DNA from 4 places in the Anoxybacillus sp. MB8 genome. Region 2 is predicted to be linked to each of the others. Evidence: predicted binding sites of a transcription regulator. Region 2 holds the regulator's gene; each other region holds the start of a gene.

Region 1 (5,188 bases), on a different contig from region 2:
ACGACAGGGGATTACGAACTCATTTTAGAAGATCATCCTTCGATTTTTGCATATATACGTAACGGAAACGATGAAAAACTTGTTGTGATTAATAATTTTTATGGACAAGAAACACTATTTGAATGGCCAGAACATATAGACATCACAGAATATAAAAGCGAAATATTATTATCGAACTATGACGACTCGCCAAGCGATTTTATAAAAATGATGTTGCGTCCGTATGAATCGATTGTTTATTACTTGAAAAAATAATGGTAAAATATTTTTCGGTGATAAACAATGAGTGAAAATAAATATTTGTCCATTTATAATGACTTGTTATCGAAAATTGAAAAGGGAATATTTAAACCTGGAATGAAAATTCCTTCTGAAAATCAGCTCGTTGAACAATATGAGACATCTCGTGAAACGATTCGCAAAGCGCTCAATTTACTTTCGGAACATGGGTATATTCAAAAAATTAAAGGAAAAGGTTCCATTGTATTAGACGTTCGTAAATTTGATTTCCCGATTTCGGGACTAATTAGTTTTAAAGAATTAGCACAAAAGTTAGGAAAACCTTCGCGAACGATTGTTGAGCAACTTGAAGTGATGAAACCTGATGAAATGTTAAAAAAACATCTCCATGTGACATCAAGAGAGGACATTTGGAAAGTAGTACGCGTGCGAGAAATTGAAGGCGAGCGCATTATTTTAGATAAAGATTTTTTCAATAAAAAGTTTGTTCCGTTTTTATCGAAAGATATATGTGAGCGCTCCATTTATGAATATTTAGAAAAAGAATTGCAATTAAAAATTAGTTTTGCCAAAAAGGAATTTTTCGTCGAAGAGTGTACGGATGAAGATCGAATGTATTTGCATGTTAAACAATATACCCACGTTGTTGTCGTGCGGAATTACGTTTATTTAGATGATGCGAGTTTGTTTCAATATACAGAGTCCCGTCATCGTCTTGATAAATTTCGATTCGTTGATTTTGCGCGGCGCATTCATTTGCATTAAAAATAATCCGTGGCATATGCCACGGATTATTTTGTTTCACGATGTAACGTATGGCGCTTTAGACGAGGACAATATTTTTTTAATTCTAGCCGCTCTGGACTGTTGCGTTTATTTTTCGTTGTTATGTAGTTACGATCCCCAGTTTCTGTACATTGTAAAACGATTTTCACACGCATGTTTCGTCCTCCTCAAAAAAGATAATAGTAATCATTACGTTTTGTATCGTAATATAAAAAAGTATGTTTGTCAACAATCGTAGCCGGAATGATTCCGACTACGATTGAAGATGTTCTTTCATAAATTGTGGGAGACGGAAGCATTGGTTTAATACATCCGCATTTGCGTATTTCGTTTGTTTTGAGAATGTGTTGAGTCGCTCAAATGAAATAGGTTGTTTACCACCGAGCGTAAAGCTCCATAGCCCGCCAGGATATGTTGGAACAGTAGCTGTATATACGTGTACATGCGGGAATAAATGACGAATATTTGTATATGTTTGTTTCAATACGTCCATATGAAAAATAGGGGATTGGCTTTGACAAACCATCATCCCATCTTCTTTGAGTGCTTCATGCACACTTTTGTAAAAATCGTATTCAAATAATACTTGTGCAGGGCCGATCGGGTCGGACGAGTCAATAATAATGACATCATACGTATTCACGCGATCGTTCACAAATTGAACCCCATCTTTATATATATATTGCACACGCGGATCCGAAAGATTTCCAGATACTTCAGGTAAATGCTCTTTACATGCTTGAACAACAAGTTCATCAATTTCGACAAGATGTATTTCTTCTACCTCTTCATATTTCGCCACTTCACGAGCTGCGCCACAATCGCCCCCGCCAATAATTAAAACTTTTTTCGGCGACGGATGAAGAGAAAGAGGAACATGTGCAATCATCTCGTTATAAATATGACCATCAATGGAAGTTGTTTGTACAACTCCGTCAAGTACGAGCATTCTTCCGAAGTCGTATGAGTCTAAAACCATCACATGTTGAAATGGTGAACGTTCTGAGTAAATGATTTCTTTAATGCGATAACTAATTTTTAAATTTTCACGTTCATCTTCTGTTAACCACAACTCACCGTTTTGTTCCTTTATGTAGTTCATAGCTTCCTCCTCTAACAACGTATTTTACACCTTTTTTATATTAATATATTTCTGTATAGATTTGCAAAGGGTGAGAACAATATGTGCAAAAATTGCAATAGTCTTTTTGTTCGCAATCGTTTACAAAAATAAAGTGTTGACAGTTCTTTTAACATTTACATAAATTCGTTGAAAAACGTAAGGAAGAGGAGTAGGATAAAGTGTGAAAAACATCACAAAAATAGAAAGAGAAGTGAGGAAATGATGGATGCTTTACAAACATGTAAAGAGCTCGCATTAAAGAAGCGATCTATTTTGCAAAAATCACTGCTTCAATACATGATTCGTGCTGCTTTAGCAGGTGTATATATCGGTTTTGCTCTTGTTCTTTGTGTTCGGGTTGGTCAATACTTTTACGAAACACATTCACCAGCCACTTATTTAGTAAGCGGCATTTTCTTCGGGATTGCTCTTGTACTGATCATGTATGGTGGGGCAGAATTGTTTACAGGAAATACGATGTACTTTACCGTTAGTACCCTGCAAAAAGAAACGACGATTGGAGACACCCTTCGTAACTGGGTCGCATGTTATAGCGGGAATTTGCTCGGTGCTATTTTCTTTGCTTTTTTAATCGCACAGTCAGGGATTTTTCATGATCTTCCGATGGATCATTTACTATTTGCGATTGCATTGAAAAAAATGCATGCAACAACGTTACAACTGTTTGTGAAAGGGATTTTGTGTAACTGGCTCGTTTGTTTAGCTATTTTTATTCCGATGCAAATGAAAGAAGATATCGCAAAAATGTTCGCCATGATTTTAATCGTTTTCGTCTTTTTTGCTTCTGGATATGAACACTCGATCGCAAATTTTGTTATTTTCTCCCTTGCATTAGCTGTTCAACATCCTGATACGATTCATGTGGCAGGAATGGTTCATAACATCATACCTGTAACGCTCGGTAATATTGTCGGTGGTTCATTATTTATGGGCGCGTTATACACGTACCTTTCATCTTCCGTCAAACAGCCTGCTCCTATATGGAAAGGAGCTTTTGGAATACGAAAAATAATGAATAAGTAAGAAAATAGTAGTCGAGATATGTTCTCGACTATTTGTTTATTTGTTATAATAATGGCTATTATTTATTTCATCGTTTTATAGGGGGGTTATGATGTATTTTCAACAAAAACATGCGCAAAAGTTTATGGACAAATATAAACATCGGGCACGCTTGCTTATTTCATGTCCGGATCAACCGGGAATTGTTGCAGCGGTTACAACTTTTTTGTATGAACAAGGAGCCAATATTGTTGAGTCTAGTCAATATTCGACAGACCCTGAAGGCGGTACATTTTTTTTACGAATTGAGTTTGATGCTCCGAATATATCGGAACGAAAAGAGGAGATGGAGAGAAAGTTCGCAACGATTGCACAACGTTTTTCAATGAAATGGCGATTGAGTCTACATACGCATATAAAAAAGGTAGCGATATTCGTTTCAAAAGAAGAACATTGCTTATTAGAGTTATTGTGGGAATGGCAAGCGGGTGAATTGCTTGCAGATTTCGTCCTCGTCATCAGCAACCATGAACAAATGAGAGAAACGGTAGAGTCATTCGGTATCCCGTACTACTACATACCAGTGACAAAAGAAACAAAACAAGAAGCAGAAGAAAAACAAATACAATTGTTAAAGGAACATGATATTGATGTCATTGTGCTTGCTCGTTATATGCAAATTTTATCATCTCGTTTTGTCGCAACGTTTCCAATGCAAATTATTAATATTCACCATTCGTTTTTACCGGCGTTTATTGGTGCGCGACCATACGAGCAAGCTTATCGACGTGGAGTGAAACTCATCGGCGCCACTTCTCATTATGTAACAGATGATTTAGATGAAGGGCCAATTATTGAACAAGATGTGGAACGAGTCGATCATAAACATCATGTAGAAGACTTAAAACGAATTGGGCGCATGATCGAAAAAACAGTCCTCGTTCGCGCATTAAAGTGGCATTTAGAAGATCGTGTCATCGTTCATGAAAATAAAACAATTGTATTCAAATAAAGAAGAGGAGCTACTCTTCTTCTTTTTTTTGTAAAAAATTGATATGATAAAACTATGTTCTAAATAAAAACTGAATAAAAATAAAAATGTTCAATTATAATGGAAGTATAGAAGGATTTTTCTTTTGAGTAAAGAATGTGTCATATGAGAGGAGGAGGAAAAGATGAGCGAAAAAAGAAAACCGAGCGGATTTTTATTAAAGCAACGCGCATTTTTAAAGCTGTATTTAATTACTTTAACCGAACAAGAACGATTGTATGGACTGAAATTACTAGACGTGCTTCGTGAAGAATTTCAGCCGTTTGGATACCGTCCGAATCATTCAGAAGTATACAAAGCACTACACGATTTAATTGAGGATGGGATTTTAGAACAAGTAAAAAAGAAAAAAGAGGGGATGAAGTATCAAGAAGTTGTTTATTACCGTTTTACTGAGGAAGGATATAAAAAAGCCCAGTTATATAAGCGGCAATTAAAAACAGAATTAGATCGTTGTGAAGCGCTTATTCGTAAAGCAATTAAAGATAATTTTAGTTGACAATAAGATCATATTTCATTTAATATACTGATAAGGGTATATAGAAAAAGGAGATTGATAAATATGACATACGATAACCAAGTGAAAAACAGATTAAAACGAATTGAAGGACAAGTTCGTGGTGTGCTCAAAATGATGGATGAGCAAAAAGATTGTAAAGAAGTAGTTGCCCAATTATCTGCTATTCGTAGCGCTGTCGATCGTGCCATTGCGGTTGTTGTAAGTGCTAATTTGGAGCGTTGCATTCGCAAAGATATCGAAACAGGATCATTAGAAAGTGAAAAACTGATTCAAGAAGCGGTTGAGCTACTCGTCAAAAGTCGATAATGCCGAGTGGCTCCTTTTTTATTGTTTGTTAACATAATATAATTATGTTAAACATTTTGTTCGTTTGTACAAATGAGTACATTTTTTGTACAATACGTACGTATGAAAACATAGAAAGGGTTGACATCATGATGTATAC
Region 2 (5,188 bases):
TTTCACACCCGTTGCTTCGTCACCTTCAGCTTCAATAGCTGCAACTTTGCTGTATACGTTCATTAACGCTGTACCACCGCCGGCAACGATACCTTCTTCAACTGCGGCACGTGTTGCGTTTAATGCGTCTTCAATGCGTAATTTGCGCTCTTTCAATTCTGTTTCTGTTGCAGCACCAACTTTGATTACCGCAACACCACCAGCTAATTTTGCTAAACGTTCTTGTAATTTTTCACGATCAAACTCAGAAGTAGTTTCCTCTAATTGAGCACGGATTTGGTTGATGCGTGCTTGAATGTCTTCTGCACGACCAGCGCCACCAACAATTGTTGTATGTTCTTTCGTTACAACAACTTTCGCTGCGCGACCGAGTGAAGCAATTGTTGTTGATTTCAATTCGCGACCTAACTCTTCTGTGATCACTTCACCACCTGTTAAAATCGCGATATCTTGAAGCATCGCTTTACGACGATCACCGAAGCCAGGCGCTTTTACTGCAACAGCTGTGAATGTACCGCGAAGCTTGTTCACAACTAATGTTGCAAGCGCTTCGCCTTCTACATCTTCAGCAATGATTAACAATGGCTTGCCTTGTTGAACAACTTGCTCTAATACAGGAAGAAGTTCTTGAATGCTTGAAACTTTTTTATCTGTAATTAAGATGTACGGATTTTCTAATACAGCTTCCATTTTATCAGAGTCTGTGATCATGTATGGAGATACATAACCGCGATCAAATTGCATACCTTCCACAACATCTAATTCTGTTGTGAAACCTTTAGACTCTTCTAATGTAATGACGCCGTCTTTACCAACGCGTTCCATTGCTTCTGCGATTAATTGACCAACTTCTTCGTCAGCCGCAGAAATCGCTGCAACTTGAGCGATTGAGTCTTTGCCTTCAATTGGTTTAGAGATCGCTTTTAATTCTTCTACTGCAACAGCAACAGCTTTTTCAATACCTTTGCGAATGCCCATTGGGTTCGCACCAGCTGTTACGTTTTTCAAACCTTCACGAATCATCGCTTGTGCTAATACAGTCGCTGTTGTTGTACCGTCACCAGCAACATCGTTTGTTTTGCTTGCTACTTCCGCAACAAGCTTCGCACCCATATTTTCAAACGGATCTTCTAATTCAATTTCTTTCGCGATTGTTACACCGTCATTTGTAATGAGTGGCGAACCAAATTTTTTCTCTAATACAACGTTACGACCTTTTGGACCTAATGTTACTTTGACTGCATCAGCTAATTTATCTACACCGCGTAACATCGCACGACGAGCTTCTTCGCTGAATTTAATTTCTTTTGCCATACATCTTACCCCCTTGATAATCATTTTTGTTAAGTATTTTTGTATGCTTTATATGTTATCAGGCGAACGATTAACCAATCACAGCTAAAATGTCGCTTTCACGTAAGATTAAGTACTCTTTTCCATCATATTTCACTTCTGTACCCGCATATTTTGAGAAGATGATGCGGTCACCAACGCTCACTTCTGGAGCTACACGCTCACCATTGTCAAGAACACGGCCTGAACCAACTGCAACAACTTTTCCTTCTTGTGGTTTTTCTTTCGCTGTGTCTGGTAAAACAATTCCGCTCGCTGTTTTTTCTTCAGTTTGAATTAATTCAATGACAATACGATCACCTAGTGGCTTCAACACGGCAAACGACCTCCTTAATTAGATTTTCGTTCCGTTATTAGCACTCATCATCATTGAGTGCTAACACACTTATTATATTAATGAACTTTTTTCAATTTTTCAAGTAGGAAGTTAAAAATTTTTCACTAAATCTTTCCCTTTTTCATTATGTCTTTCCTTTCGAAATTCATACAAAAAATATGGTAAAATGAAAAAGTACTCATTTTGTCAAAAGGGGTTGAACACGTGAAAAAGCAATATTGGTATGTCATTATTACATACATCGCCATGCAGTTATCTAGTTTAATTGGCGTTCCTTTGCTTGCACATAGCGGATTTGTTGACGCATCAAATAAAGAAGTCGCTCTATCCATTGCCTCAGGTTATTGGGCTGTCATTAGCTTCTCGATCGCTTTTCTTTTCGTTCTTTATTTCATGAGAGAAGATATGAAATATTCGTACGATCGCCATCAAGCATCTATCGGAACGTCAATTTTTTGGGGAATTGGCGGGTTCTTTCTTGCCCTTTTCGCTCAAGGCATCGCAGCAAATATTGAGATGCACGTATTTGGCGTCGAGATGGGGTCCGAAAATACGAGACGCATTGTTGAGATGGTGAAGCTAACACCAGCGCTTATGCTCGTCACTTCGATCGTCGGACCGATTTTAGAAGAAATCATTTTTCGAAAAATTATTTTTGGAACGCTGTATCAAAAATATAACTTTTTCTTATCAGCAACTGTCAGTTCCCTTTTATTTGCTGTCGTTCATTTAGAGTTTGAACATTTGCTTCTTTATGCAACGATGGGATTTGTATTTGCTTTCTTATATGTGAAAACAAAGCGTATTCTCGTCCCTATTGCAGCACATGTACTGATGAATACATTTGTCGTTGCTATTCAAACGTTATTTGCTGAAGAAATTGAAAAGATAATGAAAGAAGCAGAACAAATGCAATTCGTGATTTGGAGGCTGTTTTCATGAAGTCTGAGCCGTTGTTTTACTTTTTGATGGGCATTTTATTCACTTATTTTGCTGTTGATAGTGCTGACGATGGCATTTGGGACGTCACAACGATGCTATTTATTCTTATTGCTACATTAGATTTTGGCACCGCTATTCGTTCTTTATTGAAAAAAACCTCCCGCTCGTAAATGGGAGGTTTACTCATTTCCGTAATGTTTTAAAAAGTAAACAAGTGACTGCAATTCGACCGCTAAATCAATATGATGAACACGAATGTGTTCAGGTACATGCAGACGAGCAGGCGTGAAGTTTAAAATCCCTTTAATGCCTTTTTGGACAAGCCGATCGGTAATCGGTTGGGCAACTTGGGCTGGAACGGTTAAAATGGCTACCGTAATCCCACCTAGTTTTTCTTCCAATTCATCTAAATGATAAACAGGCACTCCTCCGACTTCCGTTCCTACTTTATCTGGATCTACATCGAATGCCATCACAATTTTCGTATTATTGTTTTTGCTAAAATTGTAATTTAAAAATGCCGTACCTAAATTACCGACACCGAACAACGCTACTTCTGTCGTTTCATCTTGATCCAACGTTTTTCTGAAAAACGACAGCAAATAATTTACATTATAACCGTATCCTTTTTTTCCAAGCGCACCAAAGTATGAAAAATCACGGCGAATCGTTGCTGAATCGACTTTTACGGCTTCACTTAACTCCGCTGAAGATACACGCTGCTTTCCTGATGCATGCAAGTTTTTCAAAAAACGATAATACAACGGTAGTCGCTTTGCGGTCGCCTGCGGAATTTTTGGTTGTTCATTATTCACGAGTCAATCCCCCACATTTCCTTTCACAAATAGTTAGCGCTTTCATTTTTCTCTCCTATACGTCTGAAAAGTTCTCCCCACTTTTAAACTATACACTATTTTTTTCATTCTGTCTTTCCTTTGTACCCTTTATTATTATTTTTGTCAAATTTGTTATTCGTACACTAGTGTTGCCGAACATCAAGAAAGTACGTTACACTATCAAAAGAAGATTGAGGTGAAAAATGATGATCATTTTACAAGTAAATCAACTATCCAAATCATATGGGGCGGAACAAGTTTTATCAGACATTAAGCTTGAAATACAAGAAAAAGACCGTATCGCGTTAGTTGGAAGAAATGGTGCAGGAAAATCGACATTATTAAAAATCATTGCCGGCCAATTGTCATATGACACAGGGGAAGTGATTAAACCGAAACACGTAACAATTGGCTACTTAGATCAATATACTGGTTTGCACGCCCATCGCTCCATTTGGGAAGAAATGCTCGATGTGTTTGCCCCGCTTCAACAAATGGAAAAACAATTGCGTGACCTAGAACAACAAATGAGCTTGCACGGTGCCGACTATGAGCGCTTACTTGAGCATTACGACCGTTTACAAATGGAATTTAAAGAAAAAGGTGGCTATCAATATGAAGCCGATATTCGTTCTGTGCTTCATGGCCTCCGCTTTTCTCAGTATGACTACACAACAAAAGTATCCACGTTAAGCGGTGGACAGCGAACGCGGCTAGCGCTCGGCAAACTGCTTCTAGCTAAACCAGATTTGTTGATTTTAGACGAACCAACAAATCATTTAGATATGGAAACATTGCAATGGCTTGAACAATATTTAAAAAATTATGATGGGGCCATTCTTATCGTCTCACACGATCGCTATTTTCTTGACCAAATCGTGACACAAGTGTATGAATTATCACGCACAAAAATAAAAAAATACGTTGGAAACTATACAAGTTATTTACAACAACGGGCGGAACAATTTGAACAACAATTGAAACTGTACGAAAAACAACAAGAAGAAATTTCAAAATTAAAAGATTTTATTCAACGAAATATTGCCCGTGCATCGACAACAAAGCGAGCTCAAAGCAGAAGAAAACAACTAGAAAAAATGAATATCATTGAAAAGCCGCTCGGTGATGAAAAATCGGCATCGTTTCGCTTCGAAATTGAACGCCCAAGCGGAAATGACGTATTAACAGCTACCAATTTAGCCATTGGTTATGATCAAATCATCGCAACAAACCTCTCATTTCGTGTCACTCGCGGTGATAGCATCGCACTTATTGGGCCAAATGGAATTGGAAAATCGACTCTTTTAAAAACGATCATTAAGCAACTCCCTGTAAAACATGGGGAACTACGCTACGGAACAAATGTACAAATTGGGTATTACGATCAAGAACAAGCTCAATTAACATCGAACAAACGTGTCATCGATGAACTATGGGATGAAGATCGATTAAAGACGGAAAAAGAAATTCGTACGATTCTCGGAAACTTTTTATTTTCTGGTGACGATGTATTGAAGCCAGTGCAAACATTAAGTGGCGGTGAAAAAGCCCGGCTCGCTCTCGCCAAACTAATGATGAAAAAAGCCAACGTATTAGTGTTAGACGAACCGACAAACCATTTAGATTTAGACAGCAAAGAAGTGCTAGAACAAGCGCTTATTGAATACCCAGGAACAATTATCTTCGTTTCTCACGACCGTTATTTTATTAACAAAATCGC
Region 3 (5,188 bases), on a different contig from region 2:
AATAAAACCCACATATCAATAAAAGGGAATATCTATTATAGATATCCCCTTCTATTCTTCTAACATTTCACTTCTGCATTTTTTCTAGCATAATAATACCAGTTTAATGCAAGCGATACAACATAAAATGCGATAAAGAAGTAAAATGCTGTAATTGGTGTCCCTGTATTTTGAGCTGCCCAGCCGAATAGTTTCGGAATGAAGAATGAGCCATATGCGGCAAATGCTGCTGTAAAACCAAGAACAGGTGCCGCTTCTTTCGGCGGGAAGATAATCGGAATCATTTGGAATGTCGATCCTGATCCCATCCCTGCAGCAATAAATAAAATTAAGAAAGATACGATAAATCCGATAAAGTGTTTTTCCGTTGTAAAATACATGACTGCCGCAGCACCAAGACCCATGACGATTAAAACGTAGTTCGTGATACGCGCTCCACCTAACTTATCGGACAACCATCCCCCAACCGGACGGAATGCCGCTGCCAAAAACGCTCCTAAAAAGGCAAGCGATACGTGTTCTGGGAATTGTGATTTTAATAAAAGTGGAAACGCTGCCGCATATCCGATAAATGAGCCGAATGTCGCAACATATAACCATGTCATAATCCATGTATGTTTTCGTTTCACGATTACAAATTGTTCAGACACTGATTGTTTAGTGTTTGGTAAGTTATCCATACCGAAATACGCCAAAATAGTAAAGAACAAAATGGGAATAACCCAAATAAATGCCGCATTTTGTAACCAAACTTTTGAACCGTCTGCGAGTACTTGTGGTTCGCCACCAAGTGCTCCAAATACACCAATTGTTATAATAAGTGGTGTAACGAACTGAACGACAGATACACCCATATTCCCGAAACCAACATTAATACCAAGTGCTGTTCCTTTTTCTTTTTTCGGGAAGAAAAAGCTAATGTTAGCTGCTGAAGACGAAAGGTTTCCGCCACCAAGTCCACAGAGAGTTGCTAATAGTAACATGACCCAATACGGTGTATCTGGATTTTGTACCGCTAACCCAACACCAATAGCTGGGATGAGCAATATCCCTGTCGAGAAAATTGTCCAGTTTCTTCCTCCAAATTTTCCAATAGCAAATGTGTAAACGAAGCGTAGTGTTGCTCCAACAAGTCCTGGAACAGCAGCTAACGTAAACAATTGACTTTGTGTAAATTGAAAGCCAATGTCATTTAGTCTTGCTGCAACAATGGACCAAATTTGCCAAACGATAAATGCCAACATTAACGTTGGAACAGAGATCCAAAGATTTCGACGAGCATGTTTTTTCCCTTCTTTTTCCCAAAACACAGGATCTTCTGGGTTCCAATATGAACCGATGCGGCTTTTCCGTTCAACATGATCTGAAGCCGTTTTCAATGTTTGACTCATAATGATCGTCTCTCCTTTTTTGAAGTATGATTGTAAAAATAATTGCTGTACTTTTATCATAAAGAAAGAGTGTCAATAAGAATGTGATACGTATCACATATTTTCAAACGTTCATACAATGTTAAAAAATAATGTTTAAGCGATTGTTTTTCGCAATCGTCTCATGATAAACATTGCAACAAACATAGTTGCTGCTACCCACCAAAAGCCATATGAATACGAATTCGTCCATTGTTTAAACATACCTAAAATATTCGGTAAAAAGAAGCCTCCTAAACCGCCAGCAGCTCCAACGAAACCTGTTAATAGTCCAACCTCTTTAGGAAATATAGTTGGAATAACTTGAAATAGTGCACCATTTGCTGTACCGAAAAAAATAAGTGTAATAAATAAAAGAGTTAACGCAACATAAACAGGCGGGAGCATACCAACAACGGCTAACGTCACAGTAGCGCCTGTAAATAACCAAACGAGCAATTTCATTCCACCATATTTATCAGCTAAATAGCCACCAATTGGCCGAACAAAGCTTCCCGCAAATACGACAAGCGTCACAAAATCTCCTGCCGTCACTTTATCTACTCCGTATTGATCGAAAAAGAATAGTGTTAAATAGCTCGTCATTCCGACAAATCCACCAAAAGATAAGCTATAAAAAAAGCTAAACAACCACGTTTCCTTCATTTTCATCACGCGCGTATATTCCGATATTTTTGCTGGTTTTACCGCAGTCGGACATTCTTTTGCGAAGATGATAAATACAATAAAAGCAACAAAGAGAGGAATGAGCGCTAATCCAAATACACTATTCCAGCCATACGCTTCTGCAATGCGCGGGCCAAACAACATCGCCAAAACTGTTCCGCTATTTCCCGCACCTGCAATTCCCATCGCCAACCCTTGATGTTCTTTCGGGTACCAACGGCTTGCCAAAGGAAGAGCGACGGCAAAACTAGCCCCTGCAACGCCTAATAACAATCCAAGCGCATAAATTTGTGTCAATGTATCAGCAACAAGCCAACCCCATAAAAGAGGGATAGATGTCAAAGCCATTCCGATCATTCCCATTTTCTTACCACCGAATCGGTCTGCTAGTAGTCCCATTGGAATACGAAGCAATGCCCCTCCTAATACCGGGATCGCTACCATCATTCCTTTTTGTGCAGGTGTCAAGCCTAAGTCTTCCACAATAAACGTCCCTGTTGCCCCAAGAATTACCCAGATCATAAAACTAATATCAAAGTACAAAAAAGATGCGAGAAGTGTTAGTAAATGCCCCACTCGGAGAAACTGTTTGAATCGCTCCATTTCGATTTCCCCCTTCGTTTTATCATTTGACAATTTTATCGTAAAAAAATTTATCAATTGCTACTGTTATATTGTTCACAATTTTTGTTATGTTCACAAAACTTTCATACGTTCTTTCTTTTCACTTGCAACATGATGTAAATCACAATAAGATGAAAAAGAGGGGATGCCGGGTCCCCTCTTTACCTTACTTTTTTGCTGGAGGAGGCGGAGTTTGACCTGGAAAACTGTCTGTAATGGCATGATCTTTTTTCTTAAATGGATCCGCTTCATTATAGACAGCTTCCATCCGCTCCTCAATTTCTTTTTTCAGCTTATCTACGTCAATTCCTTTTTTCATTAACTCTTCTGTCGCAATTAAAATGGCTTGATTAGATTCATCAATGGACTTGCTCAACGTCGCCATCGTTCCTTGTGGATTATGGAATCCTGTTGAGTTTTCTGCAGCGACGATATCCCAATACCATTGACCTTTTCTTATATGTTCTTGGGCTGCTTTAATTTTTGATTCGTCTACTTTTGCTGTAATCATTTTATTCACATAATAATGCGCAAACACTGATACTTCTTCCGCTTTATGGAGCATTTCCATATGCGTCGTTTGAATTTCTTCTACACGCGTCTTTATCCATTCTTTTGATTTATCCGCGTGACATGTTAAACAAGATTGTTCAATCGTTTTTAATGGCGATGTCCAGTAATGGGACGTAATTTTCTTTTTGCCGTCTACCCGTTCATACGGCATATGGCAATCTGCACAAGACACCCCTGCTTTTCCGTGAGGTCCTTCAATCCATGTCTCAAACTCTGGATGTTGTGCTTTTAACATCGGTGTTCCTGACACGTTATGAATCCAGTCTTTTTCAAATCCTTGCTGTTTACCAATCTCCTCATAATACGCATACATTTCTTCAGGTTTAAATCCTTTTGCCCATGGGAATGTTACTTTTGATTTCGATGGCTCAAAATAGTACTCTACATGGCATTGCGCACATACATATGAGCGCATTTCGTTTTTCGTTGCTTTCGTGACATCGACACCACGAGTTTTCATTGCTTCAATAAAACTTGGACGTGTAATTCGTAAATCCATCGTTTGTGGGTCGTGGCAATCGGAACAACCAATTGGGGAATGTCCCATGGCCTCTGCCTTCGGCCAAATGACTTGATTAAAGTTTGCCCCCCAATAATTATCGCCCATTTCTTCAATTAATTTTGGTACAGCTGTACTTTTACAAGTTAAGCACGATCCGACTGATTTGTCGGTAATCCGTTTAATATTGCGTACATCTTCTGTTGCATACACGTGACCACGATCTTCGTTGTATTCTGTCGCAAAACCAAATCCATTAAATAAAATTGGTAAATACGGCTCTTTATCATGTTCAAACTTGCTACGTTTGACAGATCCGTTATATTTCGTATCTTCTTCTTGTTTGTTTTTCATATAACTTTCATAATGTAACGGAAACAAATCTTTAAATGCTTCGTTGCGATATTCATCTTTCGCAAGTCCTGTGCTTTTGCTTTGTTTGGCCGCTTCCTCTGTTTGACTACAACCAACAAGGATAAGAAGAAGCGACCCAAGAAGCATGAAAGCCCGTTTCATCACCTTAAAACCCTCCTTTTCTATTTAATAATGTTCCCGAAGGCAATTGTTCATCAAATTCTTTTGTTTTAAATGTCGCCTTTCCATGTGGGACGTCGCGATGACAGCTAAAACAGTTTTCTTTTGCGTCATGCGAGACGTTTTGAATCGTTGCTTCGTGACAACTTATGCAATTTTTATTAATGACATCTTTTGAAGCTGTTGTTGCATGAAGCACTTTCGGTATTTTTTCAGAACCTAACGTGTTAAAGTAAACGTGTGTCATGCCTGCTTTTGCCTTAAAAACAAGCTTATTTACTACGCTATCGTGTGGCAAGTGACAATCGTTACATGCTACATTTGCGTGCGTCGATGCCGCAAACGAATCATGCGCTTCATTCATGATGTGACAGTTGCTACAAAATTGCGCCGAGTCTGTATAACTCAACGTTTCTGCAGTCGCCACTGTGCCAACAATTCCAACAAATAGGAAGACGATAACGAGCACCTTTTTATCAAGACTGAACAGCTTCTTCCACATGCTCTCACCTCCTTTCTCCTTCCATGATGATCTATGACAACGCTCCAAACGAAGCGTTGTTATCATTGCATCGCTTCAATTTTTTCAATGAGTGTTTCTTTTGTGACCGGACCGACAATCTTTTCACGAATGACACCGTCGCGATCAAGAATGACCGTTTCCGGTTGCCCAACAATTTGGAATCGCTTTGAAACTTTTTCATCCACATCGAGTAAAAAAGGCAGAGAAGTTTGATGCTTATGAACAAACTGTTGTACCCAACTTTTTGGTTCACCTTTTGAAATAACAAATATGTTCGCTTGTTTATATTGTTTATGAAAAGCTTCTAATTCAGGAAGCTCTTCTTCACACGGTTCGCAC
Region 4 (5,188 bases), on a different contig from region 2:
GTGATCGTTGCTCCATTTTTCGTTTGTACAATCGGCTGCGTCGTTGTCTCAATATGTTGTGCAACAGTTTGTTCGTAAAAAGATGCCCCGTATTTTACAGCAAGCTCGACTAATGTTTTTATATAATGGAGCGGATGAAATTGCGCTTGGTTTCGCATCATGACTGCACCTTGGATAGAGAAAGGAAGCGACAGTTGATCGACATATGCCCCATCGATGCCGAGCGTTTCATACGCTTTCCATTCCGCCTCAAGCTTATGTAATTGCGTTTCTTCGGTTGTATATACGTATGCATCTTCTAGCGATACGTCGCAATGAATATTGTGTTCTTTTACGATATGCAAAATCGATTGCAACGCTTCTTTGTTTGCTTCGTAATATTGCCGAGCGCTATCTTCACCGAAGTGGGCAATCAGTTCATGATAAATGAGATCATGCTGGGCAGTTATTTTTGCGGTCGTATGCCCTGTTGTGCCGTGACATAGCCGGTCTGCTTCGATGACGGCGACACGCACTCCTTGTTTAGCGAGCAAATAAGCCGTTGTAATGCCTGTTATTCCTCCACCAATAATCGCTACATCCGTTTCAATCGGTTGCGTCAAAGATGGAAAAGACGGAAGCGTTGTTGTTTGTAGCCAATACGATTGAGATAACTTTGGTAAAGACATGTTTTTGTTCCTCCATACCCATGTTTTTCTTAATTTTCCCCAAATCGAAAAGTTTATGATGAACATTTGCAAAGATGATAAAATGGAAATAGACGAGTATAGAAACGTTTTTATAACATAACGTAAGAGGGAGATTGAAAGTGAATAAAGATGCAAACATTCGTTTACAAGATAACGTGGTGTTAGAACATTATGGGCTTAATGAGTTGCATTTAGAATCTGTTCGTCATTATCGCGAGCAATTTGCAAAAGCAAAGCCAAACCATCCGTGGAACGGGTTAGAAACGAAAGATTTTTTATATAAAATTGGGGCATGGGGAAAAATACGAGATACAAACAAAGAAGGGCTCACATTAGCAGGGCTCCTTATGTTTAGTGAAGAGCGAATGATTACAGAAGTTTTACCACAATACTTTTTAGAATATCGCGAATATGATGATCATGCGGTGCATTGGACAAACCGCTTTACTTCACAAGACGGAACGTGGTCGGGAAATATTTATGATTTTTATTTTAAAGTGATGAACGAGCTCAAAGATGTATCTACATTTGAAAAAGAAGCGGTGCATGAAGCGCTTATCAACGCGATTGTCCATGCCGATTATAATGGCGATGGAGGCATTATTGTTGAACGGCAGCAATCATATATACAATTTTCTAATCCAGGGCTTTTCGGCATTCCTTTAGAACAAGCATATAGCGGCGGGATTAGCCATTTGCGCAATCCGAATATGTTTAAAATGTTTATTTACATTCAGTTTTGTAAACGTGCTGGAGTCGGTTTAAAAACAATAGAGACGATTTGCTCACAACAACTCGCTGTCGAGCAATATGATTTTCAAAAACGAACGGTCGTTACATTGCCTATTGTGTCCTTCTCAGAAAGACATGAACATATAGAGGAGATCGAGGCAGTAAGTGATTGGACGGACGATGTGCCATTGTCGGACTCCGTAAATAAAGAAGAAAACTCCTATAATATCGAGCAAAACTCCGTTAATAACGAGATTAAGTCCGTAAATAACGAACCAGACTCCTTAAATAGTGAAGTTTACTCCTTAAATAAAGGGCTTAACTTCATAAATAACGAGGACAACTCCATAAATAAAGAAGAAAACTCCGTAAATATCCCATCCGACTCCGTAAATAAAGTGGATGAGGAAGAAGAAATAAATGTCGATCAGGAGTTATGGAACATTGCTGAAATTGCACGTAAGAAAAAAAGGCTTGCACCGACCAAAATGGAAGAAATCATTTTGCAACTATGCGCTCATCGACCGTTAATGTTAAAACAATTAGCGTATTTACTAGATCGGACGCCAGACGGTTTACGAAACAACTATTTAGGAAAGTTATTAGCAGAAGGAAAAATGCGCTTAAAGTATCCAGAACAACCAAATCACCCAAAACAAGCATATATGACGAATAAATAATATTCATGATTTGTTCAATATTTCACAAACTATAATCGACAAAAGAATGTTACAATGATGGTAACAAAAGAAAAGTTGAGGTGACAGAAGATGCTTGTATGCGAATGGAGAAACTTTTCAACAGATGCGGAAACATATACACTAGAGATATTTGAAGAAATGATTGGCGATGAATTTGAAGCGATGATGTTTGAAGATGATCAAGAAATTCCTTCTTATATATGGACAGTAAACTATGTTGTCATTGTGAAACGAAATACGCGCATGTACAACGATATTTCGTTTACGAAAATCCCACGCAATCCAGTGTGTGAGTAACCGTCTTTTTTAACAAAAGACGGTTCTCTTCTAAAAATAATTGCTCAACATTTCACAAAGTTGACACACACGAAAGTGATTCCTTTCGTTATAATGTAAATGTGAAAACAATCACATTTTATTTTTTTTAATTATCTTGTGAAAAGTTTCACAAGAACAATATAGGAGGGTCTTATATGGCTATTGATGAAAAAGTATTAGACCAAAAGAAAGAAGTTACAAAAATGATTGATACGCTTGTGGCTAATGCGCAAAAGGCGTTAAAAGCGTTTCGCGATTACGATCAAGAAACGATCGATCATATCGTCAAACAAATGGCGTTAGCTGGGCTTGATAAACATATGTATTTAGCAAAATTAGCGATTGAAGAAACAAAACGTGGCGTGTATGAAGATAAAATTATTAAAAACATTTTTGCGACAGAATACATTTACCATAACATTAAATACGATAAAACGGTTGGCGTCATCCGCGAAAATGAACAAGAAGGCATCATTGAAATTGCCGAGCCTGTTGGGGTGATCGCTGGGGTTACACCGGTAACAAACCCAACATCAACAACGATGTTTAAGGCGCTTATTTCAATCAAAACGCGCAACCCAATCATTTTTGCGTTCCACCCATCTGCGCAAAAATGTAGCAGTGAAGCAGCACGTATTTTACGCGATGCAGCCATTGCAGCTGGCGCGCCAGAACATTGTATTCAATGGATCGAAACGCCTTCTGTTGAAGCGACTCAACAATTAATGCATCATCCTGGCGTTTCGCTTATTCTTGCGACAGGTGGAGCAGGCATGGTTAAAGCGGCATATAGCTCAGGAAAGCCAGCATTAGGGGTTGGACCTGGTAACGTGCCTTGCTATATTGAGAAAACTGCAAATATAAAACGTGCCGTGAACGATCTCATTCTATCAAAAACGTTTGACAACGGTATGATTTGTGCGTCTGAACAAGCGGTTATTATTGATAAAGAAATTTATGATGCCGTGAAAAATGAGATGATCGCAAACAAATGTTACTTCTTAAATGAAGAAGAAAAGAAAAAAGTTGAAAAGCTTGTCATTAATGAGAATACGTGCGCAGTCAATCCGAATATCGTCGGTAAACCAGCATATGAAATTGCGAAAATGGCAGGCGTTGATGTACCTGTTGATACGAAAATTCTTGTAGCAGAACTAAAAAGCGTTGGTCCGCAAGAGCCGCTTTCTCGTGAAAAATTAAGCCCGGTATTGGCGTGCTATAAGGTGAATAGTACAGAAGAAGGTTTAAAACGAGCAGAAGAAATGCTTGAATTCGGTGGACTTGGCCACTCGGCTGTCATTCATTCAGAAAATCAAGAAGTCATTCTTGAATTCGGTAAGCGAATGAAAGCAGGACGGATCATTTCGAATGCCCCATCTTCACAAGGAGCGATCGGTGATATTTACAACGCATACATTCCGTCATTGACGCTCGGTTGCGGCACATTCGGTGGCAACTCTGTTTCGACAAACGTTGGGGCGACACATTTAATTAACATTAAAAAATTAGCGAGAAGGAATGTAAACATGCAATGGTTTAAAGTTCCGCCAAAAATTTATTTTGAAAAACATGCGACACAATATTTAGCGAAAATGCCAAACATCTCACGTGCCTTTATCGTTACAGACCCAGGCATGGTGAAGCTCGGCTATGTTGATAAAGTGTTGTACTATTTACGCAAACGCCCAGATTATGTGCATTGCGAAATTTTCTCAGAAGTTGAGCCAGATCCATCGATTGAAACCGTCATGAAAGGTGCCGATATGATGCATGCGTTCCAACCAGACGTCATCATTGCTCTTGGCGGTGGTTCGGCGATGGATGCGGCGAAAGCGATGTGGTTGTTCTATGAACATCCGAATACAGACTTCAATGGGTTAAAACAGAAGTTTTTAGATATTCGTAAGCGTGTATTTAAATATCCAAAACTCGGTCAAAAAGCGCAATTTGTCGCGATTCCAACAACGTCTGGTACAGGTTCAGAAGTGACATCGTTTGCGGTCATTACAGATAAGAAAAATAACGTCAAATATCCGCTTGCTGATTATGAGTTAACACCAGATGTCGCCATCGTTGACCCGCAATTTGTTATGACGATGCCAAAACATATTACAGCGGATACAGGTATGGACGTATTAACACATGCCATTGAGGCGTACGTATCGAACATGGCGAACGACTATACAGACGGATTAGCGCTAAAAGCAATTCAGCTCGTTTTTGAATACTTGCCACGCGCATACAAAAACGGCAACGATGAAGTAGCGCGCGAAAAAATGCACAACGCATCAACCATTGCTGGTATGGCATTTGCGAACGCATTCTTAGGCATTAACCATAGTTTAGCGCATAAACTTGGGGCAGAATTCCATATTCCGCACGGACGTGCAAATACGATTTTAATGCCGCATGTCATTCGTTACAACGCGCAAAAACCGAAGAAATTTACAGCGTTTCCGAAGTACGAACATTTCGTAGCTGACGAACGTTATGCTCAAATTGCGCGCTTGCTCGGCTTGCCAGCAAGAACGACAGAAGAAGGAGTAGAAAGCCTCGTTCAAGCGATCATTAAGCTTGCAAAAGAACTTGATATGCCATTAAGCATCGCGGCAACAGGCGTCAGCAAAGAAGCATTCGAAAGCAAAGTTGACCAACTCGCTGAATTAGCTTTCGAAGATCAATGTACAACAGCTAATCCAAAATTGCCATTAGTCAGCGACCTTGCCGACATTTATCGCCAAGCGTATA

Evidence for each region. The regulator Rex, encoded in region 2, represses fermentation and respiration genes when NADH is low (regulators of the CRP and FNR family bind a similar motif). The targets are predictions, from matches to a motif close to TTGTGAAATATTTCACAA.
Region 1: a site for Rex is predicted at 2,329-2,346, ahead of EKC99_RS12600 (formate/nitrite transporter family protein). Genes of this name have one in related genera too.
Region 3: a site for Rex is predicted at 1,473-1,490, ahead of EKC99_RS00530 (NarK family nitrate/nitrite MFS transporter). Genes of this name have one in related genera too.
Region 4: a site for Rex is predicted at 2,556-2,573, ahead of adhE (bifunctional acetaldehyde-CoA/alcohol dehydrogenase). Genes of this name have one in related genera too.

What each region holds. Positions count from the first base shown of each region.
Region 1 is NZ_RXXX01000041.1:13,628-18,815, reverse strand. Features, by position in the region: gene treC (alpha,alpha-phosphotrehalase) at 1-255, shown strand, start outside; gene treR (trehalose operon repressor) at 283-1,005, shown strand; gene rpmG (50S ribosomal protein L33) at 1,032-1,181, opposite strand; gene speE (polyamine aminopropyltransferase) at 1,280-2,128, opposite strand; gene EKC99_RS12600 (formate/nitrite transporter family protein) at 2,372-3,193, shown strand; gene purU (formyltetrahydrofolate deformylase) at 3,285-4,184, shown strand; gene EKC99_RS12590 (replication termination protein) at 4,348-4,722, shown strand; gene EKC99_RS12585 (metal-sensitive transcriptional regulator) at 4,786-5,049, shown strand.
Region 2 is NZ_RXXX01000059.1:597-5,784, reverse strand. Features, by position in the region: gene groL (chaperonin GroEL) at 1-1,314, opposite strand, end outside; gene groES (co-chaperone GroES) at 1,385-1,669, opposite strand; gene EKC99_RS14180 (CPBP family intramembrane glutamic endopeptidase) at 1,895-2,632, shown strand; gene EKC99_RS14175 (YdiK family protein) at 2,629-2,802, shown strand; gene EKC99_RS14170 (redox-sensing transcriptional repressor Rex) at 2,812-3,447, opposite strand; gene EKC99_RS14165 (ABC-F family ATP-binding cassette domain-containing protein) at 3,675-5,188, shown strand, end outside.
Region 3 is NZ_RXXX01000001.1:86,712-91,899, forward strand. Features, by position in the region: gene EKC99_RS00530 (NarK family nitrate/nitrite MFS transporter) at 60-1,391, opposite strand; gene EKC99_RS00535 (nitrate/nitrite transporter) at 1,527-2,699, opposite strand; gene EKC99_RS00540 (ammonia-forming cytochrome c nitrite reductase subunit c552) at 2,887-4,311, opposite strand; gene EKC99_RS00545 (NapC/NirT family cytochrome c) at 4,313-4,828, opposite strand; gene EKC99_RS00550 (TlpA family protein disulfide reductase) at 4,891-5,188, opposite strand, start outside.
Region 4 is NZ_RXXX01000009.1:17,083-22,270, reverse strand. Features, by position in the region: gene EKC99_RS05155 (FAD-dependent oxidoreductase) at 1-668, opposite strand, end outside; gene EKC99_RS05150 (ATP-binding protein) at 809-2,101, shown strand; gene EKC99_RS05145 (hypothetical protein) at 2,192-2,419, shown strand; gene adhE (bifunctional acetaldehyde-CoA/alcohol dehydrogenase) at 2,596-5,188, shown strand, end outside.